2 regions of the Pseudomonas sp. AC172 genome follow, and region 1 is predicted to be linked to the other one. Evidence: predicted binding sites of a transcription regulator. Region 1 holds the regulator's gene; the other holds the start of a gene.
The links. Region 1 encodes FliA, which starts transcription of late flagellar genes. Its sites were predicted from a motif close to CTAAAGTTTNNNNNNNNNNNGCCGNTAA; they were not measured.

Region 1 (7,615 bases):
GGCGCTGCAGCAGCGGCCGGTGCCTTGGCAGCAGGCGTGGCGACGGTCGAAGCACTGCCAGCAGCAGCGGTGCCGACTTCGGAGAACTTGCCTTTACCGTGCAATTCGTCGAGCAGCGATTCGAACTCGTGATCGCTGATCAGATCGCTGCCGGCCGCCGCAGCAGCCGGTGCGGCTGGCACAGGTGCCGAAGCAATCGCCGACTCCAGCGCATCCACGGCAAAGTTGCCCTTGCCATGCAACTGATCGAGCAGGGCTTCGAATTCGTCGTCGGTGATGTCCGAGCTGTCGCCCTTGGCCGGAGCCGCAGGGGCTGCCGCCGCTGGCGCAACCGCGTCCACCGCGAACTGGCCTTTGCCGTGCAGTTGATCGAGCAACGACTCGAACTCGGCATCGGTGATTTCATCGCTCGCAGCTTCAGCAGCCGTTTGCGCAGGTGCGGCAGCAGCCGGGGCTTCGGCTTCGGCCTTGACGGCGTTCAGCGAGTCCAGCAGTTGTTCGAATTCGTTATCGGTGATGTCGCCCGACGAGTCGCCTTCGACGACCAGTTCTTCGATCATCTCGGCCACCGGCGATGCCGGGGCGGCGTCCGCCGATTGCGGTTCGGCCAGGCGCGCCAGGGCGGCCAGCAGTTCCGGGGTGGCAGCGGTGATCGGCGCACGCTCACGAACCTCAGTGAACATGCTGTTCACCGCGTCCAGTGCTTCGAGGACAACGTCCATCAGTTCTGCATCAACGCGACGCTCACCCTTACGCAGGATGTCGAACACGTTTTCGGCGATGTGACAGCACTCCACCAGCTCATTGAGCTGAAGGAAGCCGGCGCCCCCTTTTACAGTGTGGAAACCGCGAAAAATTGCGTTGAGCAAATCTGCGTCATCCGGGCGGCTTTCCAGCTCGACCAGTTGTTCGGACAGTTGCTCAAGAATCTCGCCGGCCTCAACCAGGAAATCCTGAAGGATCTCTTCATCGGCGCCGAAGCTCATTAATGGGGTGCTCCTACAGGTCTAAAAACCCAAAAAACCTAAAATTCCAAAACTCTAGAACCCGAGGCTGGATAACAAATCGTCCACATCGTCCTGACCGGACACAACGTCTTCTCGTTTATCGGCATGAATCTGCGGACCTTCACCCTGCGAGAGATGTTTTTGTGGATCTTTTTCTGCAAGCATCGCGGCGCGGTCATGTTCGATGCCCGCAAAGCGGTCGACCTGACTGGCCATGAGCACGAGTTTGAGCAAATTGCTTTCGACTTCGGTGACCAGTTGGGTCACACGCTTGATCACCTGACCGGTCAGGTCCTGGTAATCCTGGGCCAGCAGGATGTCGTTGAGATTGCTCGACACCGCACGGTTGTCCGTGCTGCTGCGTGACAGAAAACCGTCGACCCGGCGCGCCAGCTCGCGGAACTCTTCAGCCCCGACCTCGCGACGCATGAAGCGACCCCAATCGGCGCTCAAGGTCTGGGCTTCATCAGCCAGACTGTTGACCACCGGCGTGGCGCTTTCCACCAGATCCATGGTGCGGTTGGCCGCGGCTTCTGTCAGCTTGACCACATAGCCCAGGCGTTCGGTGGCGTCGGTGATTTGCGACACTTCCTCAGCCTGTGGCATGTTCGGGTCGATCTGGAAGTTGACGATCGCACTGTGCAGTTCACGTGTGAGCTTGCCGACTTCCTGATACAGGCCGCGGTCACGGGTCTGATTGAGCTCATGGATCAGTTGCACAGCGTCGCCGAACCTGCCTTTTTCAAGGCTCTCGACCAGTTCGACCGCGTGTTTTTTCAGGGTCGACTCGAAATCGCCCTGTGAAGATTCGTTATGCTCCATAGCTCCCCCGCGCGTTCATCAGCCGATGCGTTCGAAAATCTTCTCGATTTTGTCTTTCAACGCCTGAGCCGTGAAAGGTTTGACTACGTAGCCGTTCACACCGGCCTGAGCGGCTTCGATGATCTGCTCGCGCTTGGCTTCTGCAGTCACCATCAGCACTGGCAGGTGCTTGAGTTTTTCATCGGCACGCACGTGGCGCAGCAGGTCGATACCGGTCATGCCCGGCATGTTCCAGTCCGTTACCAGAAAGTCGATGCTTCCGCTGTTGAGCACTGGAATGGCAGTCACGCCATCGTCAGCCTCGACGGTGTTGGTGAACCCAAGATCACGCAGCAGGTTCTTGATGATCCGCCGCATCGTTGAGAAGTCATCAACGATGAGGATTTTCATGTCTTTGTTCAATTCGACCTCCAAGCAGTCTTAAACGCGCCCAGCACCTGGACGCGCCACTTCAATCAATCGGCGCAGCACTCGAAGACTGTCTGGAGCACAACAGAGCAAGACCGGTGCCGTTCATCACCGCACCAGCCTCGTTCGCAGTGTCCCCACACTGCCTTCAGCGCGCTCGCCACTCCCCCAAACGCCCCCGCAAACGGGCCGCGCACTGGCTGTGTAACTGGCTGACCCGCGATTCACTGACGCCAAGGACTTCACCGATTTCCTTGAGGTTCAGCTCTTCGTCGTAGTACAGCGCCAACACCAGTCGCTCACGCTCCGGCAAATTGGCAATCGCGTCCGCCAGCGCTGCCTGGAAGCGTTCATCTTCCAGATCGCGCGACGGCTCGAGATGAGCACTCGCGCCATCCTCGTGCAGCCCTTCGTGTTCGCCGTCCTGCAACAGATCGTCGAAACTGAACAGGCGACTGCCCAAGGTGTCATTCAAAATCCCGTAGTAATCGTCGAGACTCAATTGGAGTTCGGCCGCAACCTCGTGATCTTTAGCATCACGGCCGGTTTTAGCTTCAATTGAGCGAATCGCGTCGCTGACCATACGGGTATTACGGTGAACCGAGCGTGGTGCCCAGTCCCCTTTGCGCACTTCGTCGAGCATCGCGCCGCGGATTCGTATGCCCGCGTACGTTTCGAAACTGGCGCCTTTGCTGGCGTCGTATTTGGTCGAGACTTCGAGCAGGCCGATCATCCCGGCCTGAATCAGGTCTTCGACCTGCACACTCGCTGGCAACCGTGCCAGCAAGTGATAGGCAATGCGTTTGACCAGTGGCGCGTAACGCTCGATCAGTTCGTACTGCGCGTCACGTGCCGACTTCTTGTAGTAGTTCATACCGCTTGCGGTCATAGCACGGGCCCTGCCGTTTGCTGCACGAGGCGCTCGACGAAAAACTCAAGGTGGCCACGCGGGTTGGCGGGCAGCGGCCAGGTATCGACCTTCTGCGCGATCGCCTTGAACGCCAGCGCGCACTTGGAACGCGGGAAGGCTTCGTACACCGCACGCTGCTTCTGCACCGCTTTACGCACGCTTTCGTCGTAAGGCACGGCGCCGACGTATTGTAGGGCCACGTCCAGGAAGCGATCCGTGACCTTGGTCAACTTGGCGAACAGGTTGCGCCCTTCCTGCGGGCTCTGCGCCATGTTGGCCAGCACGCGGAAGCGGTTCATGCCGTAGTCGCGGTTGAGCAGTTTGATCAGTGCGTAGGCGTCAGTGATCGAGGTTGGCTCGTCGCAGACCACCAGCAACACTTCCTGCGCGGCGCGGACAAAACTGACTACCGAGTCACCAATACCCGCAGCGGTGTCGATCACCAATACGTCGAGATTGTCGCCGATGTCGCTGAATGCCTGAATCAGGCCGGCGTGCTGCGCCGGGCTCAGGTGCACCATGCTCTGCGTGCCGGACGCGGCCGGGACGATGCGAATGCCACCGGGGCCTTGCAACAGCACGTCGCGCAATTCGCAACGGCCTTCGATGACGTCGGCCAGCGTGCGTTTAGGGGTCAGACCCAACAATACGTCGACGTTCGCCAGCCCCAGATCGGCGTCCAGCAACATGACCCGACGGCCAAGCTCTGCCAGCGCCAGGGACAAGTTCACTGACACGTTAGTCTTGCCGACGCCACCTTTGCCGCCGGTCACCGCGATCACCTGTACGGGATGCATGCTGCCCATGTTATTTCTTTACCTTGTCTTGCATAGACGGAGGCCACATTACTGGCTGCGCGTTCACAACCGGAACAATGCATGGCAGACCATCGATGTAGGTACAAAAACTGTTCATGAATACCTCAGCCTACCTGCTTGGTCGGGCTGTGATAGATATCAGCGAACATGTCGGCCATGGCTTCTTCGCTGGGTTCTTCCTGCATTTGCACGCTGACGGCGCGGCTGACCAGTTGATGACGGCGCGGCAGATGCAGATCATCCGGAATCCGTGGGCCATCGGTCAGGTACGCGACCGGCAATTCATGACTGATCGCCAGGCTCAACACTTCGCCAAGGCTGGCCGTTTCATCCAGTTTAGTCAGGATGCACCCGGCGAGCCCGCAACGCTTGTAACTGTGATAAGCGGCGGTTAGAACCTGTTTCTGGCTGGTGGTTGCCAAGACCAGATAATTTTTTGAGCGAATGCCACGACCGGCCAGACTTTCGAGCTGCATGCGCAGGGCCGGATCGCTGGCTTGCAGGCCGGCAGTATCGATCAACACCACGCGTTTGCGCAGCAGTGGATCCAGCGCTTGCACCAACGATTGGCCAGGATCGACGTGAGTCACCGGCACATTGAGAATGCGCCCCAGGGTCTTCAGTTGTTCCTGCGCGCCGATACGGAAACTGTCCATGCTCACCAGCGCCACATTCTGCGCGCCGTATTTCAGCACATAACGCGCGGCAAGCTTGGCCAGCGTGGTGGTCTTGCCCATGCCGGCAGGGCCGACCATGGCAATCACACCGCCCTCTTCCAGCGGCTCGACTTCCGGTACGGCAATCATCCGTGCCAGGTGCGCGAGCAGCATGCGCCAGGCCTGACGCGGCTCTTCGATATCAGTGATCATCGCCAACAAATCGCGCGACAACGGCCCGGACAGACCGATACGTTGCAGACGGCGATACAGATTGGCTTGCGCCGGACGGCTGCCTTGCAGCTGATTCCAGGCCAGGGTGCCGAGCTGGACTTCCATCAGCTCGCGCAGGCTGTTCAATTCAAAGCGCATCGAATCCAGTGCACGCGGATCAACACCGCCGGAAGACTGCGCAGGCGCCGGGGCCGGACGCGCCGGAGCGGCGTAGGTCGGCTCGCTCAGCGGTTCTGCGGCGGTCAAAGGCAGGCCAGCCGTCAACGGCAGCCCGGCGAAAATCTGGCGATTGCTGTTGCCGTCGGCTTCGCCCCGCAGGCTCAACTCGGCCTGGGCGGTGACGATGCGCGATTGGGTCTTGCGCAGCTCGTCTTCGAGCTCCATGTTCGGAACCCGTGGCGCCAGCGCCGACAATTTGTAATCCAGTGCCGCCGTCAGCTCAACACCGCCGGCAATGCGGCGGTTGCCAATGATGGCGGCATCAGCGCCCAGCTCATCACGAACCAGCTTCATGGCCTGACGCATATCGGCGGCAAAGAAACGCTTAACTTGCATAAACCACTACCTCAGCCGTTGGGCCCTACTGTCGCAACGATGGTCACTTGCTTGTTGTCCGGTATTTCCTGGTAGGCCAGCACATGCAGCCCAGGGACTGCGAGGCGGCCAAAGCGCGAGAGCATCGCGCGGATCGGGCCAGCGACCAAAAGGATCACCGGCTGACCTTGCATTTCCTGACGCTGCGCCGCTTCGATGAGCGAACGCTGCAGCTTCTCGGCCATGCTTGGCTCCAGCAGAACGCCCTCTTCCGAGCCTTGTCCTGCCTTCTGCAGACTATTGAGCAATATTTGTTCCAACCTTGGTTCCAAGGTGATCACAGGCAGCTCCGACTCAGTGCCTACAATGCTTTGGACGATGGCGCGTGATACGCCGACCCGCACAGCAGCCACCAGCGCGGCGGTATCTTGACTCTTCGCGGCGTTGTTGGCGATGGCTTCGGCAATGCTGCGGATATCGCGCACCGGCACGTGTTCGGCGAGCAGCGCTTGCAGCACTTTGAGCAACTGCGACAACGAGACCACGCCCGGCACCAGCTCTTCTGCCAGTTTCGGCGAGCTTTTGGCCAGCAATTGCATGAGTTGCTGCACTTCTTCGTGGCCGATCAGCTCACTGGAGTGCTTGTACAGAATCTGGTTCAAGTGCGTGGCGACCACGGTGCTCGCGTCAACCACCGTATAACCGAGGGATTGTGCCTGGGCACGCTGGCTGATTTCGATCCACACCGCCTCCAGGCCGAAAGCCGGATCTTTGGCGTTGATACCGTTGAGTGTGCCGTAGACCTGGCCCGGGTTGATCGCCAGTTCGCGGTCCGGATAGATCTCGGCTTCGGCGAGGATCACGCCCATCAGGGTCAGGCGATAGGCGCTGGGCGCCAGATCGAGGTTGTCACGAATGTGCACAGTTGGCATGAGGAAGCCCAGATCCTGCGAGAGCTTCTTGCGCACGCCCTTGATCCGCGCCAGCAATTGCCCGCCCTGATTGCGATCCACCAGCGGAATCAAGCGATAGCCGACTTCCAGGCCGATCATGTCGATTGGCGTTACGTCGTCCCAGCCCAGCTCTTTGGTTTCCATAGCGCGGGCCGGCGACGGCAGCAGTTCCTGCTGACGCTTGACCTCTTCCAGCGCCACGACCTTGGCGACGTTCTGTTTCTTCCAGAACAGGTAGGCGCCGCCAGCGGCCAACGCAGCCATGCTCAGGAACGAGAAGTGCGGCATGCCCGGCACCAGGCCCATGACCGCCATCAGACCGGCCGCCACCGCCAGCGCTTTCGGCGAGGCGAACATCTGACGATTGATCTGCTTGCCCATGTCTTCCGAACCGGAAGCACGGGTCACCATGATCGCTGCCGCTGTCGATAACAACAGTGATGGCAATTGCGCCACTAAACCGTCACCGATGGTCAGCAAGGCGTAAACCCGACCGGCATCGCCGAAGCTCATGTTGTGCTGGAAGATACCAACGGCCATGCCGCCGATAAGGTTGATGAACAGAATCAGCAGGCCGGCGATGGCGTCACCGCGAACGAACTTGCTGGCACCGTCCATCGAACCGTAGAACTCCGCCTCTTGGGCGACTTCCTGACGGCGCGCCTTGGCCTGGTTCTGGTCGATCAAACCGGCGTTGAGGTCGGCGTCGATCGCCATTTGTTTGCCGGGCATCGCATCGAGGGTGAAACGCGCGCTCACCTCGGAAATCCGCCCGGCACCTTTGGTCACCACAACGAAGTTGATGATCATCAGGATCGCAAAAACCACGATACCGACCACGTAGTTACCGCCGATCACCACTTCACCGAAGGCCTGAATCACCTTACCGGCAGCGGCGTGGCCGTCCTGACCGTGGAGCATTACAACGCGCGTCGACGCGACGTTCAACGCCAGCCGCAGCAACGTCGCGACCAGCAAAATCGTCGGGAACACGGCGAAATCCAGCGGCCGCAGCGCATACACGCAGACCAGCAGGACGACGATCGACAGCGCGATGTTGAAGGTAAAGAACACGTCGAGCAGGAACGGCGGCACCGGCAACATCATCATCGCCAGCATCACCAGCAACAGCAACGGCACGCCCAGATTGCCTCGACTTAAATCGGCAACGTTTGTGCGTGCTGTGTTGAATAACTGAGAGCGATCCACCGGTTTTCCCCGTTCCTTTAAAGCAAACTTTTGACGCCCAGAGCGGGCTCACGGCGGGTACTGC
Region 2 (7,615 bases), 3.5 Mb from region 1:
ACGAAACCCGAGGTGAACGCGCCGCGTGCGGTACGCACGCCGGCTTCTTTATGCAGATCGTCGGTCACGGTTTTCGCCGGCTGCGCACGCAAGGCTTTGAAACCGATGTACAGCAGATAAGCCGCAGCCGCCCACTTCAAGGCGTTGAACAGCACAATCGATTGCGACACGATCAGGCCGATGCCGAGCAACGAATAACCGACATGCAGGAAAATCGCCGTGCCCACACCCAGTGCGGTCCAGGTGCCGGCGCGACGCCCGTGGGTCACGCTCTCGCGCACCACCACGGCAAAGTCCGGGCCAGGGCTGGCCACGGCCAACAGATGGATCAGTGCAACGGTCAAGAACTCGGTCCAGTACATGGGGGCTCCTTTCGGCCAAGCGTATCAATTTGTTTCATCTGGTAGGCTCGGCAGATTACGCCCAACGCTCACAGCACAAAAGGTACAGTTGATGACGAACACGCGCCGCGCGGTATTCCTTGATCACCCTTCGCTGGATCTCGGCGACCTCGACCTCAATCCATTGCGCGAATGTTTCAGCGATTTGCACCTGTTCGCCCAGACCTTGCCCGAGCAGGTTGCCGAGCGCCTGCAAGGTGCCACCGTGGCGATCAGCAACAAGATCCTGATCGATGCTGCCGCCATGGCTGCCAACCCCGATCTGAAACTGATCCTGATCACCGCCACCGGCACCAACAACGTCGACCTCGCCGCGGCGCGCGCGCAGGGCATCACCGTGTGCAACTGCCAGGGTTACGGCACGCCGTCAGTGGCGCAGCACACGATCATGCTGCTGCTCAACCTCGCCACCCGGCTGGCCGATTACCAGAAGGCCGTCGGCGAAGGTCGTTGGCAGCAGGCCAAACAGTTCTGCCTGCTCGACTACCCGATTGTCGAACTGGAGGGCAAAACCCTCGGCTTGCTCGGTCATGGCGAACTCGGCGGCGCCGTGGCGCGACTGGCCGAAGCGTTCGGCATGCGTGTGTTGCTCGGGCAGATTCCCGGGCGCCCTGCTCGCCCGGATCGTTTGCCGCTGGATCAACTGCTGCCGCAAATCGACGCCCTCACCCTGCACTGCCCGCTCAACGAACACACTCGCCATTTCATCGGTGCCCGCGAGTTGGCCTCGATGAAGCCAGGTGCGTTCGTGGTCAACACCGCACGTGGCGGCCTGATCGATGAACAGGCGCTGGTCGATGCTTTGCGCAATGGCCACCTCGGCGGCGCGGCTACCGATGTGTTGAGCGTCGAGCCGCCGACCCAGGGCAATCCGTTGCTCGCGGTGGACATCCCACGCCTGATCGTTACCCCGCACAACGCTTGGGGCAGCCGCGAGGCACGCCAGCGCATCGTCGGCCAATTGACCGAAAACGCTCAGGCGTTCTTCAGCGGTAAGGCGCTGCGGGTCGTCAGTTGATAAACTGCGGCACTTTTTTTTGAGGAGCAGTTATGGATCCGCGCAGTGAAGTACTGCTTCGTCAGCCCGAGTTGTTTCAAGGTTCGTTGTTGCTGGCCGGTTTGCCCGCCGACGATTTGCTTGGACGCCTGCCGAACGCATTCGGCTGGTGCTGGCATGCCGGCGATCAAGCCGCGCTGGACGCCCGTTTCGAAGGCCGCAGCCATTTCGGCGTGAATGTTCCCGAGCGCGAGTTCGACAGCGCTGTGGTGTTCCTGCCCAAGTCCAAGGATCTGACCGATTACATCCTCAACGCCGTGGCTTCACGCCTGGCCGGGCGCGAAGTGTTTCTGGTCGGGGAAAAACGCAGCGGCATCGAGGGCGCGTCCAAGCAGCTCAACCCGTTCGGCAAGCCGCGCAAACTCGACAGCGCGCGTCACTGCCAGCTCTGGCAAGTCACTGTGGCCAATGCCCCGGAAGCCAAGTCGCTGGAAAGCCTGGCGCAGACCTATGAATTGCCTTTGGCCGAAGGCCCGCTGAAAGTCATCAGCCTGCCGGGCGTGTTCAGCCACGGTCGCCTGGATCGCGGCAGCGCCCTGCTGCTGGAGCATCTGGACAAACTGCCGAGCGGCCACCTGCTCGACTTCGGTTGCGGCGCTGGCGTGTTGGGCGCTGCGGTCAAACGTCGCTACCCGCACAATCAGGTCACGCTGCTCGATGTCGATGCGTTCGCCGCCGCCAGCAGCCGTCTGACGCTGGCTGCCAACGGCCTGGAAGCCGAAGTGTTGACCGGGGACGGGATCGACGCTGCGCCGATGGGTTTGAACGCGATTCTGAGCAACCCGCCGTTTCATGTCGGCGTGCACACCGATTACTTAGCTACCGAAAATTTGCTGCGAAAAGCGGCCAAACATCTGAAAAACGGCGGCGAACTGCGCTTGGTGGCGAACAGCTTCCTTAAGTATCAACCGCTGATCGAAGAACATCTTGGCGTGTGTGCGATCAAGGCGGAAGGCAATGGTTTCCGGATTTACCGGGCCAAGCGCGGCTGAAAATTTGTTCTTGCCCAAACGGATTTGCCTAGGCAGAATCCGCTCCGTCCTAGGGGAGTAGTCTCCCACGAGCGCCAAGCTCGTCCGGCATACGTCAACATACTTGATCCTCAGATCATGGCGTATGCGACCCAAGCGTCCGCAGCAGACGGTTCGCAGGGTTTGACAAGACCTATGACACGCACACCTTACCCGGGGCGGGAAGGCTGTACGTGTCATAGCCGTGTCGACCCGCCCCTTAGGAAATCCTGATGCTGGACTCGTTACTCGTTCCCACCGCAATCGTTGCCTTGGCCGAAATCGGCGACAAGACGCAACTGCTCGCGCTGATTCTCGCCGCTCGCTTCCGCAAACCCTGGCCGATCATTGCCGGTATTGTCGCCGCGACCCTGGCCAACCACGCAGCAGCCGGTGCGGTAGGCGCCTGGTTCGGCAGTTTCTTCTCGAATGCGACGCTGCACTGGATTCTCGCCGCGAGCTTTACGGCCACGGCGCTGTGGACACTGGTGCCGGACAAAATGGACGACGATGAAACCAGCACCGCGCGCAAGTTCGGGCCGTTCCTGACCACACTGATTGCATTCTTCCTGGCAGAAATGGGTGACAAGACTCAGGTCGCGACGGTGATGCTCGCGGCGCAATACCCGGATCTGTGGCTGGTGATTATCGGTACGACGGCGGGCATGTTGATTGCCAACGTGCCGGTGGTATTGGCGGGTAACTTTGCTGCGGACAAATTGCCGCTGACCTTGATCCGTCGCCTCGCGGCATCGGCGTTCATGATTCTGGCCATCGTAGCGGTGTACAAGGCGATGCAGAGCAGTGGCTGGGTTTAACCCTGCCGACGCCGCTCGTTCCCACGCTCTGCGTGGGAATGCAGCCGGGGACGCTCTGCGTCCCTTTTGGAACACGGAGCGTCCCTTGAGGCATTCCCACGCAGAGCGTGGGAACGATCATCGACTCAGGACTTCGGGGCCTGTTCGTACAGCGGCATAACCTTCGGAATCGCCGCCTGCAACGAGGCAATCCGGCTGGCCGAGGCCGGGTGGGTACTCATGAATTCCGGCGGCGAGCCTTCCGAAGCCTTGCTCATCTTGTTCCACAACGTGATCGCGGCATTCGGGTTGTAGCCGGCGCGTGCGGCCAGTTCCAGGCCGATCAGATCGGCTTCGTTTTCGTTGGCGCGGCTGTTCGGCAGGGTCATGCCGTAGTTGGCCACGGTGTCGGCCAGCGCCAGACTGTCCTGACCCAGCCCCAGCAACGCACCCGCGCCCTGCTTGGCCATTTCAATCCCGTAAGCCTTGGACATTGCTTCACGACCGTGCTCGCGCAGGGCGTGGGCAATTTCATGGCCCATGACCGCAGCGATTTCATCATCGGTGAGCTTCAGGCTGTCGATCAGCCCGGTGTAGAAAATGATCTTGCCGCCCGGCCCGCAGTTGGCGTTGAGTTCGTCGCTCTTGATCAGATTGACCTCCCACTGCCATTGCGCCGCATCCGGACGGAAGTTCGGTGCCTGGGCGATCAGGCGGTTGGCAATCGCCTGAACCCGCTTGGCCTCGGGACTGGTCTTGTCCAGCACACCTTTGCTGGAGGCCTCGCCGACGGTCTTCTGATACGACTGGGCATACATCTGGTCGACCTCTTGCGAGGACAGCATGCTGAACATGTACTGCTTGCGCTCCACCCCCACGGCGCCGCCGCTGGTGGTGTTGACCGACTGACAACCGACCAGCAACAGCGCTGCGCTCAGTGCACTTACAACCAATGTCTTGTTCATTCAAAAGCTCCCTGAAAACCTGCGCGTATCCTAGGCGGGTAATTGTATCGACGCCAGATACAACGGACGTGATGCAACGACTTTCAGACGTTTCCCACCAGAGCTGTCGTAAAAAATTCACAGCGACTGCCAAGCCCCGTGCAACTGCGTCGCGCACTGATCCATTTGCGACATCGGCTTTCAATTGCACCGGCTCGCACTCATGGCCCAATGCTGCCTGCCGATACATCAGCGCAGACGTCCTCTTGCGTGCGGAGCTCCCATGAAGTTCAAGTCGATCCAGTTTTCTGTTGCCGCCCTGGCCGGTGCCATCGTTCTCAGCGTGGTGGCAGCGCTGGTGCTGTACGCGCTGTTTGCCGGCGCCCGCACGCAAGAGATGGTGCAGCAGCGCACTCAGGCGCAGTTTGAGCAAGTCATCGAACAGCGCCTGACTTCGCTGGCACACACCCAGGTCAACCAGATCCAGCGCGAACTCGAAGCGCCGCTGCTGATTGCCGGCGCACTGGTGCGGGTCAACGCCCTGCTCGGCACGCCGGGCACCGATGGCCAGCCGCGCCTGAGCGTCAGCCGCGAGCAACTGATCAGCCTGATCAAAGAAAACGTCGAAAAGAACCCGAAGATTCTCGGCACTTACATCGGCTGGGAAAAGAACGCACTGGACCACAATGACGCGGCCTACGTCGGCACCAGCGTTGTGGGCATCGATTCCGCCAACGGGCGCTTCCTACCGTGGTGGTTCCGCAACGACGACGGCAGCCTCGGCCTCGACAAACTGGTCGACGTCGACGACCAGAAGACGCTGTCCACCGGCGTGCGCGCCAGCGAGTACTACTTGTGCTCGAAAGAGAGCAAAAAAGCCTGTGTGATCGATCCGGCGCCGTACAAGGTCGGCGACAAGATCGTCATGCTCGCCTCTTTTATTGAACCGATCATGCTCAACAGCGCCTTCCAGGGCATCGTCGGTGCTGACCTGTCGGTGAACTTCATCCAGGAAATGCTCCTCGCTGCCAACCAGAAGCTCTACAGCGGCGCCGGGCAAATGGCCCTGATCGGCAGCAACGGCCGGATCGTTGCCTACACCAAGGACGCCAGCAAGTTCGGCGAAAAAGTCAGCGATATCCTCGACGCCGAGCAGATCGGCAACCTGGCTGATCTCAAGCGCGGTGAAGTGACTTACTCGGTCAACAAGGATAAGGGCCGCATCGAGTTGTACCTGCCGTTCGGCATCGGCCAGACCGACGCGCGCTGGACGTTGATGCTGCAACTGCCGCTCAACGCGGTGATGGCGGATCTGCAAAAGCTACAGGCCGATCTGGATGCTCAGCGTAAATCCGACACCTTCGGCATGGCCATGGTCGGTCTGCTCATCGCCGGCCTCGGCTTGCTGGTGATCTGGCTGGTCGGCCACGGCATCGCCCGACCGCTGAAGCAGATGGTCGCCATGCTCAATGACATTGCTCAGGGTGAAGGTGATCTGACCCGACGCTTGAGCAGTGATCGCAGCGATGAATTGGGATCGATCGCCAAGGGCTTCAACACCTTTTTGGCCAAATTGCAGGCGATGATCACGCAAGTAGTGACGTCGGTGCAGAGTGTCAGCGATTCTTCGGAACACACCGCTGACATCGCGATTCGCACCAACATCGGTATTCAGAAACAAATGGCCGAGATCGATCAGGTCGCCACGGCGGTGCAGGAAATGACCGCCACCGCGCAGGATGTCGCGCGTAACGCGACGCAGGCGGCACAAGCGGCCAGCCATGCTGATCAAGCGGCGAGTCAGGGCATGCAGATCGTCCGCGATACGTCCAATTCGATCGGCGTACTGGCCGTGGAAATCGGCAAGGCGGTAGGCGTAGTGCAAACGCTGGCCAAGGACAGCGAGAACATCAATGCGATCCTCACGGCGATTCGCGGGATTGCCGAGCAGACCAATTTGCTCGCCTTGAACGCGGCAATTGAAGCGGCACGTGCAGGTGAGCAAGGTCGCGGCTTTGCCGTGGTCGCCGACGAGGTGCGCAATCTGGCGCAGAAAACCCAGAAGGCTACCGAAGAAATCCAGACCATGATCCAGCAACTGCAACAGGGCACGCGCGACGTGGTGCGGGTCATGGAAGACAGCCAGAACCGCACCGACGAAAGCGTGCAGCACGCGGCGAAAGCGGCCGAGGCGCTGGAGACGATTACCCAGGCGGTGTCGGTGATCAACGACATGAACACGCAGATTGCCAGTGCGGCGGAAGAACAGAGTGCAGTGGCCGATGACATTAACCGTAACGTGATCAATATCGGGCAAGTGGCCAATGAAGTGGCGGGCGGTGCGGATGAGTCGAGTTCAGCGAGTGCCGATTTGACCAAACTGGCAGAGCAGCAGCGGCGGTTGATCAATCAGTTCAAGGTCTGAAAAGCGAGAAGCCCCTCACCCTAACCCTCTCCCAGAGGGAGAAGGGACTGATTGGAAGATATTTCAGAATGACACCGACCTGAAAGATCTTCACTGAATCCATAATCGACTCGATGCATCAGGTCGGTGAATCGCTCAAGACAACTCGGTCGGTCCCCTCTCCCCCCGGGAGAGGGCTAGGGTGAGGGGCTTTTGATCCAAATGCTTTAACCCGGGGTCAGGCACTCCGGCCCGTTGAGCTTGGGATCATTGATCAGATTCGCCAACACCCGCTCGCGCAGCACCGCCGGCTCACTGGCCAGCAACCCCTGCAACACATGCAACGGCGTCTCGGGATCAAGCCACGCCGCCTGCCCTGCTTCATCAAGGATCAACGGCCGGCGCTGACTCGACGCCGGCTGGGTAATCACCGCCGTACTCAACCAAACCTGCTCCTGAACCGGATAAGCCTCCCAGATCGCCGCAAAAAACAGTGACGAGCCCTCCCCCGGTGTCAGCCAGTACGGCCGCTTGCGCTGGGTCCCGCGCCACTCGTAAAAACCGTTCGCCGGCAGCAGGCAGCGACGCTGGCGCAGTGCCTCACGAAACATAGGTTGCTCAGCCACGGTTTCCGCACGGGCATGCGCCGGCGTCTTCGACAAATCGGTCAGCCACGGCGGCGTCAGCCCCCAACGGGCGCGGGCCAGTGTGCGCGCACCGTCTTCACCTGCACGCAGCATCAACACCGAATCATTGGGGGAAATGTTCCACTGCGCCTGCTGATCGGCGGGAAAACCTGGCAGGGCCGCGAAATCGCGGTTCCAGCGAAACAGGGCATAACGTCCACACATGGGGCAACACGACTCTGAAGTAAAACGAAGCTCAGCCTAACAGACCAGCGTTCCGGGGAAGCTCTCCGGTTCATCGCCGGGCAGCGGCAGCGCGGCATTGTACGCGGTGATCAGCTCGCGGGCGTATTCAGCCTGGTCGTTATCGACGGAC

Region 2: the regulator FliA is predicted to act here: its motif matches at 4,430-4,457, upstream of ACZ0A4_RS18835 (methyl-accepting chemotaxis protein).

What each region holds. Positions count from the first base shown of each region.
Region 1 is NZ_OZ409868.1:653,137-660,751, reverse strand. Features, by position in the region: gene ACZ0A4_RS03090 (chemotaxis protein CheA) at 1-986, opposite strand, end outside; gene ACZ0A4_RS03085 (protein phosphatase CheZ) at 1,041-1,829, opposite strand; gene ACZ0A4_RS03080 (chemotaxis response regulator CheY) at 1,848-2,219, opposite strand; gene fliA (RNA polymerase sigma factor FliA) at 2,386-3,126, opposite strand; gene fleN (flagellar synthesis regulator FleN) at 3,123-3,953, opposite strand; gene flhF (flagellar biosynthesis protein FlhF) at 4,070-5,410, opposite strand; gene flhA (flagellar biosynthesis protein FlhA) at 5,422-7,551, opposite strand.
Region 2 is NZ_OZ409868.1:4,190,795-4,198,409, forward strand. Features, by position in the region: gene ACZ0A4_RS18810 (LysE family translocator) at 1-362, opposite strand, end outside; gene ACZ0A4_RS18815 (2-hydroxyacid dehydrogenase) at 454-1,419, shown strand; gene ACZ0A4_RS18820 (methyltransferase) at 1,452-2,450, shown strand; yybP-ykoY riboswitch at 2,490-2,614, shown strand; gene ACZ0A4_RS18825 (TMEM165/GDT1 family protein) at 2,702-3,286, shown strand; gene ACZ0A4_RS18830 (M48 family metallopeptidase) at 3,412-4,230, opposite strand; gene ACZ0A4_RS18835 (methyl-accepting chemotaxis protein) at 4,493-6,634, shown strand; gene ACZ0A4_RS18840 (SOS response-associated peptidase) at 6,841-7,464, opposite strand; gene ACZ0A4_RS18845 (putative signal transducing protein) at 7,501-7,615, opposite strand, start outside.